DNA from 2 places in the Acetobacter sp. P5B1 genome. Region 1 is predicted to be linked to the other one. Evidence: riboswitches for the same ligand, from Rfam matches in the RefSeq annotation. Region 1 holds a riboswitch; the other holds the start of a gene.
The links. Region 1 has a riboswitch for fluoride ahead of crcB (fluoride efflux transporter CrcB). Riboswitches for the same ligand answer to the same signal wherever they lie in the genome.
Positions count from the first base shown of each region.

Region 2: linked by a shared signal. The riboswitch ahead of KP703_RS14275 (voltage-gated chloride channel family protein) and the one ahead of crcB (fluoride efflux transporter CrcB) in region 1 are both predicted to bind fluoride.

Region 1 covers NZ_JACRVS010000006.1:148,366-156,034, reverse strand. The annotation lists gene KP703_RS05795 (SDR family NAD(P)-dependent oxidoreductase) at 1-624, shown strand, start outside; gene KP703_RS05790 (DMT family transporter) at 718-1,731, opposite strand; fluoride riboswitch at 1,950-2,015, shown strand; gene crcB (fluoride efflux transporter CrcB) at 2,098-2,550, shown strand; gene KP703_RS05780 (M23 family metallopeptidase) at 2,621-3,313, shown strand; gene KP703_RS05775 (cold-shock protein) at 3,491-3,697, shown strand; gene KP703_RS05770 (metallophosphoesterase) at 3,759-4,700, opposite strand; gene KP703_RS05765 (VOC family protein) at 4,915-5,301, opposite strand; gene KP703_RS05760 (SDR family oxidoreductase) at 5,382-6,407, opposite strand; gene KP703_RS05755 (GNAT family N-acetyltransferase) at 6,678-7,208, shown strand; gene KP703_RS05750 (acyltransferase) at 7,218-7,669, opposite strand, start outside.
Region 2 covers NZ_JACRVS010000038.1:16,648-24,316, forward strand. The annotation lists gene KP703_RS14265 (efflux RND transporter permease subunit) at 1-2,076, shown strand, start outside; gene KP703_RS14270 (hypothetical protein) at 2,103-2,315, opposite strand; fluoride riboswitch at 2,602-2,679, shown strand; gene KP703_RS14275 (voltage-gated chloride channel family protein) at 2,715-4,109, shown strand; gene KP703_RS14280 (DUF190 domain-containing protein) at 4,113-4,505, shown strand; gene KP703_RS14285 (universal stress protein) at 4,543-5,361, shown strand; gene crcB (fluoride efflux transporter CrcB) at 5,387-5,803, shown strand; gene KP703_RS14295 (heavy metal translocating P-type ATPase) at 5,879-7,669, shown strand, end outside.

The DNA.
Region 1 (7,669 bases):
GCTGGCCCCGCACTGCTGCCGTTCAAGCTGGATGTGACAGACCTCGCCGCAGTAAAGGCGCTCCCGGCCTCGCTGCCGGAAGGCTGGCAGGAGGTGGATGTGCTGGTGAACAATGCCGGGCTGGCTCTCGGGCTGGGCAAGGCGTGGGAAACCCAACCCTCTGACTGGGAGCGCATGATTGCTACCAACGTGACCGGCCTTGTGGAAATCACCCGTGCGCTGCTGCCGGGCATGGTGGCGCGCAATAGCGGGCACGTGATTTCACTGGGTAGTACGGCGGGCACGTATCCGTATCCGGGGGCCAATGTTTACGGGGCCAGCAAGGCGTTTGTGGAACAGTTTATGCGCAACCTGCGGAGTGATCTGCTGGGCAGGCAGGTGCGGGCCACAACCATTGCGCCGGGCCTGTGCGGCGGCAGCGAATTTAGTGAAGTGCGTCTGGGCGACAAAGAGAAAGCGGATGCCGTGTATAACGGAACCAAGCCGCTGCTGCCGGACGATATTGCGGAAACCGTAGCGTGGGTTCTCGCACTGCCCGCACATGTGAACATCAACCATGTGGAAATGATGCCCACCTGTCAGGCCTCCGCCGGTCTGGCGGTCGATCGGACGATGGCGAACTAAAAGCCTCTTTGCGTTCCAAATAAAAATGCCGTGCCTCTTTTAAAAAGGGCACGGCATTTTTTGTGTCAGGAGGTCTGTCTTGCGGAGCGCGACTTATTTGGTCGGGGCGATTTTTTCCGCAATGGCCTGCTGGCGGTCCCGCAGGGCTTTTTCCTTGGCCTGTTTGGCAGCAATTTTCTCCGCAGCCTTGGCGGCCTTTCTGGCCTGCATGCGTTCCAGCCGTTCCTTCATGGCCATGCGTTCATACCGGATGCGCTGGCGGATCCAGTTGAGCAGGCCCGAGAGGGTGACAACCACAATACCCACAAAGGTCCAGCCATCCAGCGGCTGATGGAACACCAGATAGCTCAGCGCCACGCCCCATACCATCTGACTGTATTGCGGCAGGGCAACGCGGTTGGCGGGTGCGCGGGCCGTGGCCATCATCATCAGCAACTGGCCGAGGGCAGCCAGAAAGCCATAGCCAAACAGATAAACCCATGTGCTGACACCGTGCGGCCATGTGGCGTGCGCCCACATCAGCACACCATTACCTATCAGCGGGCCAACCAGACTGGAGCCAAACAGGGAAAGCCGCGCGCTGTCCTGCCCGGCCAGACGGTAGGCAATCACGCTCACAGCGTTGGCAACGGCGGCAATCAGGGCGCACAGATGCCCAAAATGCAGGGCGCGCACGCCGGGGCGCAGCACAATCAGCACGCCAATAAAGCCCAGCACCACGGCCAGCCAGGCCCAGGCGGTCACCTTCTCCTTGAGCAGTACCACGGAGAGAATGGTGACAAACAGCGGCATGAGGAACATCAGCGAGAGCGCTTCGGGCATGGACAGCAGCATGAAGGCTTCCACGCTGGCTGCCGTGGCCACAAATGTACACACCGCCCGCAGCACCCACATGGCGGGTTCCTGCGTGCGGAACACGTCGCGGTAGGATTCCTCAGGCTTGCGGATAAATGGCAGAAGAAGCAGGCCGAAGACCCCGCCGGAGAAGGCGACCTCAAACGGGTCGAGCCGTCCCCCAAGCAGCTTGGAGAAGGCATCACTAATAGCGAAGGAGGCAAATGCCCCCAGAGCCAGCGTAATGCCGGAGAAGAGAATTTTGGGGTCCATATACTGCCTGTACTGTTCTGGTGGTCGAGCCGCGGGTGAGAGAAGAGTGTTCTTGCACACCGGCATGTTCCGGCTTCTTCTCGCGCAATAAGCAAAAAACGGCGCGGGTTGGAAGTACATTTGCACAGGTTTTGGGGAGGGCAGAGGAGCCCTGCGCATTCTTAATGGCCAGCGCGCCCGGAAGAGACGATTGAGCCAGCGGGCCGAACACCCTATAAAAGCAGCAAGGGGATGGGGTTCCCCCTTTAACCGCCCTTGCAAGGGCTGATGACTCCTGCCGTAACCATCTGGCGGGAGACGTGCGTCTTTTTCCCGCCGCAGCACGGCGGGCGTTCTGGAAAGCCCGCCAGAATGAAAGGCCCGAGAATGTCTTTTGCCTCCTGTCTTCTGGTCATGCTTGGCGGTGCGCTGGGCACGCTGGCGCGTTATGTGATGACGATGCTGACCGCCCCCCTCAGCCGCATGATGCCCTGGGGCACCATTGTGGGCATTAATGTGGTGGGGTCGTTCATCATCGGCTTTTTCAGCACGCTCACGCTGGCGGACGGTCGCTACCCGGTTTCTGACAACACGCGTCTGTTTGTCATGATGGGCCTGTGCGGCGGCTACACCACCTTTTCGTCCTTCAGCCTGCAAACGCTGGACCTGCTGCGCAGTGAGGCGTGGGGGCGGGCGCTGGCTAATGTCACGCTGTCTGTCCTGCTGTGCATCAGCGCGGTCTCGCTCGGCCACCTGCTCGCCACGCACCTGAACGGCCAGTATGTGCAGCTGACACAGGCGGAGGAACAGAGTGATATGGAAGGGGAGATGGAGGGGTAAAACCGGTCCTGCTCTTGTGTTGCAGGAGTGTGCGGGGCAATCTCATTTCTTATTCGGAATGAGAGGCGTGATGAAGCAGGTTTTGTCCGGGGCCATGATGCTGGCGGTGATAATGGGGAGCCTGAGTGCGCCCGCTCTGGCAACGCCCACCGCTGAGCAGCGGCACAGGCTGGACCAGAAGCTTCAGGCCATGGGTCTGCCGCCGGGGCTGGAAAGCTGGGTGGATGATCCGGCAGAAATTCATCAGGTCACGCTGGCTCCCCTGTTTGAGAAGCCCTATGCCTGCACGGAGCACCCGCTCGGCCAGTTGCACGGTGCGGGGGATGCGCTGGGTACGGACTGCATGGTGGTGGGTGGTTTTGAAAGTGACCACGGCTTTGCCAAAATGTATCGGGGTGACGGCACGAAAAATACCGACTGGTATGGCTGGCACACCCCAGTGCATGCGCCGATTGATGGCGTGGTGAAATATATTCACCTCAACACCGAGACCAACACGCCCGGCACCATGGGCAAGCCACCTGCCAGCATGATGGTGTTTGAGCGGGCTGACGGTGTGACTGTTGTCTACGCGCATCTGACCGAGCCGGTTGTGAAGGTGGGTGACCACGTGACGGCCGGGCAGGTTGTGGCGATTGATGGCAATAATGGCGTGGCGCGGAATCCGCATATTCATGTGGGGGCGTATCGTGGGGGTGAACCCCTGCAAATCCGCTGGGATCTGCGGGCTATGGGCAAAGTTCCGGGGATGACTGATAATTGATTTTACTCTGAATGCGGAATTCCCTTGCATTCCATCCCGGATAGGCGCACCACAGTGGCCAGCGGGTGCTTTTATCCGGGTTTTCGGCGCGTGTTGCGTTCGGTATATCTCCTTAAAAGTTATGATTTCGTGTGTGTTTTGTGCACGACCGCATTTGTTTGTGAAGGAGCCTTTGTTATGGCAACAGGCACCGTAAAATGGTTTAACCCCACCAAGGGTTTTGGTTTCATTCAGCCGGAAGATGGTGGTCAGGATGCGTTCGTTCACATCTCTGAACTTGAGCGCGCTGGCATGCACACTCTGAACGAAGGCCAGAAAGTCTCTTACGAGCTCGAAGCTGGTCGTAACGGCAAGACATCTGCAGTGAGCATTAAAGCACTCTAAGTGCTTTAGGCCGCAGATTTGCTGTGTGGAAAAGCCGCCCTTTGGGGCGGCTTTTTCTGTTTCAGGTGTTTTTCGGCTCAACGCTCTGAAAACCGTAGGTTTCGTAGCGTGTTTTCAAAACACCATTATCCACATCCACCACCATAAAGCCCTCTGGCGTGCCAAGCCGTGTGCCATGCCACCAGTTGCCGCACACTGCACCACCGGTAATGTAGGGCACACCATGCCACTCCACCCGTTCCACAATATGGGTATGGCCCTGTAGCACGCCGATAACGTTATACGTGTCGAATAGCGGCAGCACTTCATACGCATTTACCACACTGATGCCGTGATGTTTTTCCGGCTTTGTTGAGCGCACGTCGTAATCTTCTATCGCAGTCACCAGCGGGATGTGGGTGACGATAATAATCGGCGTCCCTTTGGGCTGGGCGGCAAGATCCCGGCTCAGCCAGCCAATCTGCTGCGCATCAATCCGGCCTTCATACATCCGGTCATCCGTAATGCCGATGGAATCCAGCACCACGAAATGCACGCCTTTATGGTCGAAGGAATAATAGAGCTGGCCGAACTGGTCCTCGAAATATTTCTTGCCATAAAGCGGGTCCGTCGGTTGCGCACCGCTTTTGGTATACACGCCAAAACAGTCATGATTGCCAATGGTGTGATGCACCGGCAGCGTGAGGTCATCTGCTGTGCGCTTATACAAATCCATTAGCATGTTGGCGCGGCCTGCATTTACGCCAAGCGCGTCATACACATGGTCACCACCCTGAATGGCAAAATCGGCCGGAACCGCGCGGGCTTTCAGGAAGGCGCTGTGGCAGCCGGCGTTGGCGTTCAGTTCCGGCTGGAGGTGCGTGTCGGTAATGAACAGGAAGGTGAACGGATCATGCTTGCGCAGCGGGGGCCGGTTTGGCACGGCGGCGAGGGAGCGCGTGAGCGGGGTAAAGGCAAGGCCCGCAGTCAGCGAGAGAAACGTACGGCGGTTGAACTGGACCATGATCGGCGGTTCCATATGCGGGAGAAGGAAGTGAACAGGCCCCCACTGTGCGCAAAATGGCGCGCACTGCCAGATCTGTCATAAATGTTTCATACTCTGTGCGGCTTCTGGCGGACGTGCCGCTGAGGCGCAGACACAAAAAACCCGTTTCCTGAGAAATAAAGTCAGAAAACGGGCTTAAAGTTTTTAACCTTTCCGCTGCCGGAAAGCAGGGTTATTTGGCAGGCATGACGTAGAGCGCGCAGAGCTTGTTGCCGTCCGGGTCACGCAGATATGCCAGATAAAGATCCCCATTGGGGGTGTGGCGCACGCCCGGCGGGTCTTCAATGGCTTCCCCGCCATTGGCAACGCCGGCTTTGTGCCAGGCGTCGGCCTCTTCCGGGCTGGCCATGGCAAAACCAATGGTGCTGCCATTGCCAGCAGTGGCGGGCTCGCCGTTCAGCGGTTTGGTAATAACCAGTCGGCCTCCGCGATGCGTATAGGCCAGACGACCCTTGGCGTTGGGTTCCGCAGGGGCGCAGCCCATGGCGCCCAAAGTGGCATCATAAAACCGTTTGGAGCGGGCAATATCGTTACTGCCAAGCATGATGTGGCTGAACATGAAGCGTTTTTCTCCTTACCCGGTATGGGAGGGTGCAGAGTAGCGCGATACCGGGCGTCGTCAAATTCTGTGCGGAGAACTTATGGCAGGCCGACGCCGCCATTGGCGCCAATAATCTGGCCTGTCATGTAGCTGGCATCATCCGAGGCCAGCAGCACATAGGCCGGGGCCAGTTCCACCGGCTGGCCGGGGCGCTTCATGGGCACGGTTTCCCCAAATTTCTCGACATTGTCCATCGTCTGGCCACCGCTGACCTGCAACGCCGTCCAGAACGGGCCGGGGGCAATGGCGTTGACGCGAATGCCTTTGCTCACAAGCTGCTTTGCCAGACCTTTTGCAAAATTGGCAATGCCTGCCTTGGTAATTGAGTAGTCCAGAATATTGGTGGAGGGGTCATAAGCGTTGGTGGAGGAGGTGAAGATCATCGCGGAACCGGGCTGCATGCGCGGAATAACCGCTTTGGTCAGCCAGAACAGGGCATAAAGGTTGGTCTTCATCGTCCAGTCAAACGCTTCTGTCGTCACATCCAGAAGGTCATCATGCGTCTGCTGGCGGCCTGCACAGTTGACGAAGATATCCAGACCATCCAGTTCCACAAAGGCTTTTTCTACAAGCTGTTTGCAGAAGGCTTCATCCCGCAAATCCCCCGGCAGCGCGACAAACTTACGGCCTTCCTTGCGGACCAGATCACCCACTTCGGCAGCGTCGGCTTCTTCCTGCGGCAGATAGTTAATGGCGACATCCGCGCCTTCCCGCGCGTAGGCAATAGCGGTGGCGCGGCCAAGGCCGGAATCCCCGCCGGTAATCAGCGCCTTGCGCCCCTTGAGTTTGCCGCTGCCAACATAGCTTTTTTCACCATGGTCGGGCCGAGGGTCCATTTTGGAGGCAAGGCCGGGCCAGGGCTGCGGCTGGGCTTTGAACGGGGCATGCGGATACAGGGTGCGGGGGTCTTTAAGCGGGGAGGAAGACATAGCATTCTCTTTCACAGTCTGGGCCGCGGCAAGGTTGACGAAGACGGGCGTGCCAGCCGCTGCCGCCACGCCTGCCATTTTCAGAACGGTGCGGCGGTAGGTGCTGTGTTTGGGGGCCGGTGTTTCGTCAGTCATGCGGAGGTCCTTTCGCATCAGGCCACAAATCCGGCCTGAATGTGTCTGTCTGGCCAGCGGCTTTAAGGGTTCACACAAACTGACGTTCCGGCAGCGGAGGGGTTCCCGGTTGCGGGTTGTGTGCGCTGCATGGCAGTTGGCAAAGAAACAGGCTGCACAAAAGGGTGATTGCAGAAGGAGTGTTATTCGTTAAATGATGAGAACGAATAAAATCAGGCCGATGCGCCCTGCATGTGTGATGCGGAAAGACTGAGGGAAAAGGGTTTAGGAATGTCTGAAGTGCCGTCTCTGGAAACGGATCGTCTGCTGTTTCAGGCCCCGCGACGGGAGGATTTTGAGGATTTCGCCGTCATGCGGGCGGACCCGATTGTCGCGCGCTACACCTCTGGCAAGCCGGAAAGCGCCAACGCCACATGGGGCAGGCTGCTGCATTACAGAGGGCTGTGGGGCATTATGGGCTTTGGCTTCTGGATGGTGCGGGAAAAGCAGACAGGCCGCTTTGTGGGCACGATCGGTTTTAATGAGGCGCATCGCGGGCTCACGCCGTCCATGGATGGCATCCCGGAAGCAGGCTGGGTTCTGGCCTCATGGTGCCACGGCAAAGGCTTTGCGACGGAAGGCGTGAAGGCCGCCTGCGCGTGGCTGGACACACAGACGCCATATAGACGCTCCGTGTGCATTATTGCTCCAGCCAACACACCCTCAATCCGCATTGCAGAGAAAAACGGATTTTCACAGTTTGCAACCACGCAGTATCTGAATGAAGAAACGCTGATGTTTGAGAGAAAGGTTGCGCTCTGAGAGGCTTATTCAGCAGGTTTTTTGAACGCGGCCTAAACGCTGGCGCAGGGTGCGGTTGAGCGGTTCAGAGAAGTGGCGGCTGATGAGGCTGGCCAGCAGGCCGGAACCGATGAGGAAGACGGGCAGGAGAGCCAGCCTTTCAAACCCGGTATCGGGCAGAGTGCCGCGTGGCAGCATGGTACGGAGCAGGCCCAGAATAATCAGGTGGAACAGGTAGAGTTCATAACTCAGGCGGCCGGTCCACTCTATGCCGCGCAGCAGGCGGGAGCGGGTGGCGAGGGGGCCGTTTTCATGGTGGGCCGAGGCAATCAGCAGCACCGCAGTCCCCAGCGCCATGGCGGAAACGCCCCAGATATTGGTGGCCCCAATGGACTTCCAGAGATACAGCGCCACCATGCCCGCAATCACGACTGGCTGAAGCAGGCGCGCTGCAAGCCCGTCCAGCCGCCAGTGTGTGGCCA
Region 2 (7,669 bases), on a different contig from region 1:
CTGGTGGTTGCCGTAATCTTTCTTTTCCTTTTTGACCTGCGAACCGCTGCAATCTGTTGCGCCACCATACCTTTGGCTATTCTGATAGCCCTGTCGTTGCTGGAGACACTCGGGGTTACTTTGAATGCCATGACCCTGGGGGGGCTTGCTATCGCCATCGGCGAGGTCGTGGATGACGCCGTGATCGGGGTCGAAAATGTTACACGCCGATTGCGTGAAAACCGGCTTCTGGTCCAGCCCGCATCTACAGCGCGCGTCGTACTCGATGCATGCGTTGAAGTCCGCAGTGCAGTGGTTTACGCGACCTTTGCTGTCATTATCGTTTTCTTGCCTGTCATCGCCCTTCCCGGACTTTCGGGACGACTGTTTGCTCCACTGGCAACAGCTTATGTTCTTGCGGTCATGGCTTCTCTTGCCGCTGCTGTAACCGTTGTACCTGCACTCTGCGCATGGCTCTTGGCGACGCCTGGAGAAACCCGGAGAGAGCCCCCCCTGGCAGGATGGACCGCCAGAGCTTATGAACGTCTTCTGGCCAGATTAATGCGCCATCCCCGATTTGTTATAGGCGGGATGATCCTGACCACCTTGATAGGGTTTGCGGCCCTTCCATTCCTTGAAAGCGATTTCATTCCTGATTTCAAGGAAGGTCACCTTATCATTCATATGACGGCTGCTCCGGGGACTTCCCTGGAACAGTCTCTGAAATTAGGTAGACAGGTTACAGAAAAACTTCGTCAGCTTCCCGAAATCCGTTCGGTTGCTCAGAGAGTCGGACGCGCCTCGCTGGATGAGGACACGTATGGACCACATACCAGCGAGTTTGAGGTTGATTTGAATCAGGTGGATGGGAAGGCTTCCCGACAGATTGATGCCCGCGTTCGCAAAGCGCTTGACGGGTTCGTTGGGGCCAGTTTTTCTGTCAGTAGTTTTTTGACGATGCGCGTAAACGAAACCCTTTCTGGTTCGTCTTCGGCTGTGGCAATCAATATTATTGGCGATGATCTGGATGTATTGGATATCCAGGCAAATAATATTGTCCGCATGTTGCATCAGATACATGGCGCAACAGATGTCCGGATAGAAGCACCCCCTGGTGTTCCGGAACTTGCTATTCGGCTACGCCCTGCTGATCTGGAGCGCTGGGGGCTTCGGTCGGCGGATGTACTCCGATCCATCCATACAGCCTGGCAGGGTGAAACCGTGGGGCAGATATACGAGCGTTCTGCGGCTTTTAATGTTATGGTTCGTCTTGATGACGCAAGTCGTAATGATGTTGCGTCTGTCGGCTTCCTGCCACTGCATACTGTTCACGGAAACTACGTACCACTCCGCGCTGTCGCAGACATATATGAGACGAACGGTCGCTATCAGGTGTCACATCTGGGAGCACAGAGAACACAGACTGTCACCGCAAATGTTACAGGACGATCAGCTCAATCTTTCGTTCAGGACGCACGCACGACTATAGCAAAAAATATCAAACTGCCTCTTGGAACCTACGTTCAGTTTACATCCGCAGCGGAAGCTGAATCACAATCACGCAAGGAACTGTTTATAAATTCCGGGCTCGCTGCCATAGCGGTCATGATTCTGCTCTCAATAATCACACAAGGATGGCGCAATCTCGCTCTGATACTCGTCAATCTTCCCTTCGCATTTGTCGGCGGCATTCTGGCAATCATTGTTTCCGGCACAACGCTAACTCTTGGGGCAACAGTCGGCTTCGTTACTCTATTCGGGATTACGCTTCGGAATTCGGTGATGATGATTTCGCATTTTGAGACTTTGGTCGAGCGGGAACATCTCACATGGGGAGTAACAACAGCGCTCCGGGGGGCCAGAGACCGCGTCGTCCCCGTACTCATGACATCGCTCGTTACGGCGCTTGGACTGGCGCCTCTGGCTGTTGATATGAATGCGCCTGGGCGGGAAATCGAAGGACCTATGGCAGCTGTCATTCTTGGAGGGCTCATGACATCAATGATACTTAACCTGTTTGTTTTGCCTATTCTTGCTGTCAAATTTGGTAGTTTTTCTGAAAACGAAACGGGAGTTCCGGAAACCTTGTTCAAGTGACAGGTATGGGCCACTGCTGCACAGAACTACTTGAAGATTATGTCCGATATGCCAATAGAACCCAGAATGAAAACTGCTTCCGTATCACGCTCGGCCACCATTCGGTCTGGCTCGACCTTCTGGTTGGGTTCGGAATTGCCTTCATGAATCTTGACGCTGTCCATAAAATCTGGATTGCCGCCCGCACCGAACATCATCGTGTCAAGGCCGAAAACCGAAAGCATCGTTGCCCGATCCAAATGATTTATACTCCCTGCCCAGTGGCTTCGGGCGTGTCTTGCTACGGCCAACCTAAGCGCCTGTATTCTTGCTGGTTATTTCCCATAACGATCACCCCACTCTCGGCTCCAAGTGATAGCGGGGGACTGCGCGGACTATGTCCGTTATGCGAAAGGCGAGCCAACCCACTTTTATGTCCGACATGAAGGCGGAAGCGCAATGTCTGAACCTATTCGTCAGGCTATCAAAGTTTCTTTTCCCCTTACAGATTTATCATTGACATGAGGCAACGGATAAATCGTAGTGTGACGTAACGGCAATGGACTCTGCCTGACTTCGTAAAGAAGTCGAACCGCCCCAAGGGCTGATGACTCCTACCTCGCCATAATGGCACGTGAGGGAGGAGTGTGTTCAGGGTCATGGGTCGTCTTCCGCTGTTTCAGAATTCCATCGTAGTAAATATTCTCGCCGTTCTGCGCTGGAGCGGGCTTTTGCTGCCTATGGCAGCCTGCGTCGGCACGTTATGCGCCGTCTTCCTCTGGGCGCTCGATCATGTCACCGACTATCGCTTCGCCCATCCCGGCCTGCTGTGGTTCCTGCCGGTGGCAGGCGTTGTCGTTGGGCTGGCGTATCACTGGTTCGGGCGTTCCGCCGAAGGGGGTAACAATCTGATCGTCGATCAGATCCATGAACCGGGTGGCGGTGTGCCACTGCGTATGGCTCCTCTTGTTCTGATCGCCACCGTCGTCAGCCATCTGTTCGGGGCCTCAGTCGGCCGGGAAGGAACAGCGGTCCAGATCGGTGGCAGTATCGCATCCGGGTTCGCCCGCCTGTTCCGTCTGGACGACAACGGGGTCCGCATCATCCTGATGGCCGGGATCGCGGCAGGATTTGGCGCGGTCTTTGGAACACCCGTCGCGGGTGCCGTCTTCGCCATGGAAGTGCTGAGTATCGGTTGTATTGACTACCGTGCTCTTGTTCCGGTCGCGGCAGCCTCAATCCTCGCGGATATGGTGTGTCATTCCTGGGGGATTCATCACGTCCCTTACAGGATCGGGTTTGCCGGCTATCCTGATCTTTCCGGCCAGATCTTTCATACGGATCCGGTGCTTCTGCTGAAGGTCGGTGTGGCATCCGTCTGCTTCGGCCTGACCAGCCTGCTGTTTGCAGAGTCCGTTCACCGCCTCAGCCCGGTTTTCCGCACGCTTTGCCCCATTGCCTGGCTGCGTCCCGCCATTGGCGGCGTACTGACCATCGCGCTCGTCTTCATCGCCGGATCACGGGACTATCTCGGTCTTGGTGTGGTGGCGGCCACGCCTGATGGTGCCTCAATCCTCAATTTCTTCCATCCGGGTGATTATACGTGGAGTTGGCTGTGGAAGCTTGTCTTCACGGTTGCCGCCCTGTCGACCGGCTTCAAGGGCGGGGAAGTCACGCCCCTTTTCTTCATTGGCGCCGGTCTGGGACATACGCTGTCCACCTTTCTCGGCGTGCCGACCGATCTTCTCGCGGCAGTCGGGTTTGTGGCTGTTTTTGCGGGGGCGGCCAATACCCCTCTGGCCTGTACCTTCATGGGGGTCGAGCTGTTTGGCGCTACGGACGTCATCTACATCGCGACGGGCTGCTTTATTGCCTATCTCTGCTCCGGTCATTCCGGGATTTACCTGTCCCAGCGCATCGGTGTTCCAAAAGCCGCACATCCTCACATTACGGCGGGCATGGCGCTCCGGCAGGCCCGTGGCTTCATCGGGCGGCGGGTCCGGAAAACCGGCACCCAGACCTCCTCTGACCCAGCAACACAAACCGGAAAATAAGCCATGCACGAGACGCCCACCCTACTGACAGAACCTGCCGGTATTCTCCGGATTTTCATGACGTCCGCATCACGGGCGCAAAGCCGACAACAGAAACCTTTTACCCGCCTGTTCCAGCGCCGTCCTCTCTATCGTGACATCGTCCATGCGGCCCGTGCAGCAGGCTTCACCTGCTCGAATGCCCACTTTGCACATTACGGCTTCTGGAGAAGTGGGGAAATCCAGCAGACACTGGGGGAAATCCCCAATACGCTTCTGTCGGTCTATGTCGATATTCTGGGCGACCATGAGCAGCTTCAGGCATTCTGCCTCTCCCACGAGGCACTGCTGAGAGGTACGTCGCTTTATTTCAAGCCCGCTGAATCCTGGCGTTTCGGTATGCAGCCGACGCCCTGACAGAGAGTGCGCCATCATCATTTCAGGAGCACAGACCATGCGTATTCTTGCCATTCTCGACCGTATCGAAACCGCGACCTATACTCTTGAGACAGCATGTGAACTGGCCGCCCGTCTCGGTCATCCGCTGATCAGGGTTCTCCATCCTGAACTTCAGGACAATCCCGATTATCAGATGCCTGATGAAGGAATGCCCAGCCCCGAAGAAGAAAAACGTTTTGCTCAGAAAGTCTCCGCAACAGCGGACGCCCTGCGCGACATCTTCCAGAAATGGAAAGCCGGACTCACCGGCGAGCACGCGGCCGAATGGATAGAAATCGCAGGGGATGTCCGCAAAACCGTCGCGCGTGAGGCTATGAACGCCGATATTACGGTTCTCAGCCGCCCGCGCTCGTCAGATCCCGAGGAGGTCACGCAGGCGTTCAGCGGAGCATTATATGATGCGGGCACCACGGTGGTCGTGGCTCCGCTGCAGCATCATGGGACCGTTGGGAGGCATCCGGTGATTGCCTGGCATCCTTCATCAGCCCTTGACCGGGCCATGGCCGCTGCTCAGCCCTTTCTGGACCGGACCTCCCATGTCAGCATTGTAATCGGCGAGGATCGTGAAAACGAGGTAGCGGAACCGCCCATCGCGGAAGAACTCCGGAAAAAAGGTGTGACTGTCAGCATTGATCGCTTTGTCATTGCCTCATCTGATGTGGGAGAAGAAATCCGACAGCACGCCCTGAAGGCTGGAGGCGATCTTCTGGTCATGGGGGCCTATAGCCGCCCGCATTTTATCGAATGGCTGTTTGGCGGACCGACACAGGATATCCTCTCACACGCCACGCTTCCGATCCTGACCCATCATTGACCGCAGATCGCAGGAAAGAAGCGCTATGCTGCCCAACATACTGCCGACCCTCCTGATTGCATCTGGAGACGCCACAGGGACGTTGCTTCGCTACTGGGTGGGTCTCGCCACCGCCCGCTGGAGCCATAGCCTTCCCTGGGGCACAATCCTGATCAACTTCACCGGTTCGTTCGCCATAGCCCTGTTTGCAGCAATGACGGCGGCAGGAGGACGGGTGCATATTTCTGACACGACGCGCCTTGTATTCATGGTCGGGGTCTGCGGTGGTTACACCACTTTTTCCTCTTTCAGCCTCCAGACCTTTGACCTGCTCCAGAACGGTCATCTCGGCAGGGCCTGTCTGAATGTCGGGATTTCACTCGTGCTCGGCATGATCGCGGTTTTCTTCGGGTTCATGCTTGCCCAGATTTTGAATCACGTTCATCCCGGAATCAGATCGTAAAATGACGCCGTCGCAACTTCCGGCGGTTCGCTGACGCTTCCGAAATTCTCAACTCTCACGGTCAGGACGAAAACAATGCCGACGAGCCCGTCAGTCCCCATGAAAACACGCGATCCTGTATGCGGCATGATGGTTGATCCGGCTACTAGCCGGTTCAAGCGCGAGCATAATGGGCACAGCTATTCATTCTGCAGCGCACATTGCGAGAAGAAATTTGAAGCCAATCCGGCAGCCTTCATCAAGACTGATAGCGCACCTCCCATGGTGTGGACGTGTCCCATGCACCCCGAGATCAGGGAGGCACATCCCGGCACATGCCCCAAATGCGGCATGACGCTGGAACCTGCGAAGGAAGCGCAGGAAAAGGCGGCGCCCATGCAGGGCATGAACTGCCATCATGAGCCCCAACAGCCTTCCTCCGCCGAACAGGACAAGCTGGGGATGATCTGGACCTGCCCGATGCATCCGCAGATCCGGCAGGATCATCCGGGGAACTGTCCGCTCTGTGGCATGGCGCTGGAGCCGGAGGAACCGACGGGAGCAGAGACGGAAAACCCCGAACTGCATGATTTCAGACGTCGTCTGATCGTCTCCGTGCTTTTTGCGGTTCCTCTGATGCTCATTGCCATGAGTGGCGATGTCGGCCTGCATCTGGTTCCGGGACCATGGTCTCCCTGGGTTCAGCTTGCGCTGACCACTCCGATTGTCTGCTGGGCAGGACTGCCTTTCTTCCAGCGTGGGCTCGCCTCATTGCGGACCGGTCACTTCAACATGTTCACGCTCATCATGTTCGGCGTCGGCGCCGCGTTTGGCTACAGTCTGGCCGCGACGCTCGCATCAGGGGTGTTCCCAACCAGCTTCAGGATGCCCGACGGAGCCCTGCCGGTCTATTATGAGGCGGCGGGCGTGGTCGTTGCGCTGGTTCTGCTGGGACAGGTTCTGGAACTCCGTGCACGTGCCGCCACTGGTGATGCCATCCGCGCCCTGCTGGATCTCACACCAAAACAGGCTCACCGTATCGGAGAGAACGGGCAGCCGACAGACATAGCCGTGGACGCTGTCGTGGTCGGAGACCGACTGCGGGTGCTGCCGGGAGAGTCGATCCCTGTCGACGGCAGGGTTCTCGATGGCACATCCAGCGTTGACGAAGCCATGATTACCGGGGAGCCAGCACCCGTTGCCAAAAAGATCGGCAGCACGGTGACTGGCGGTACGATCAACGGCAATGGCAGCCTCGAAATCGAAGCGCAGGCCGTCGGCAGCGATACCATGCTGGCGCGGATCGTGAAGATGGTTGCCACCGCCCAGCGCAGCCGCGCACCCATTCAGGCCGTGGCCGACCGGGTGGCCGGATGGTTCGTCCCGCTGGTGCTGGCTATTTCCGTGCTGACTTTCATCGTATGGTACGCCGTTGGACCGGCTCCGCGCTTTGGGCATGCTCTTCTGAATGCCATCTCGGTGCTGATCATTGCCTGTCCCTGCGCGCTTGGGCTGGCCACGCCCATGTCAATCATGGTCGGTACAGGGCGGGGCGCACGCGAGGGCGTTCTGGTCCGCAATGCCGAAGCGCTTCAGGCGCTCGACAGGGTGGATACGCTGGTTGTGGACAAGACCGGCACGCTGACGGAAGGACACCCCAAGCTCATCGCCGTGGAGGCAGCCAATGGCTGGCCGGAAAACGATGTGCTGTGTTATGCCGCCTCTGTGGAGACACACTCCCAGCATCCTCTGGCACAGGCTATCGTTCAGGGCCTGAAAGACCGCCATGGGGAGCCCGGCGTTCTTACCCATTTCGAGTCGCAGCCGGGACTGGGCGTGAGCGGCAGCGTTGAGGGCCATGTCGTCGTCGTGGGCAATGCCGAGTGT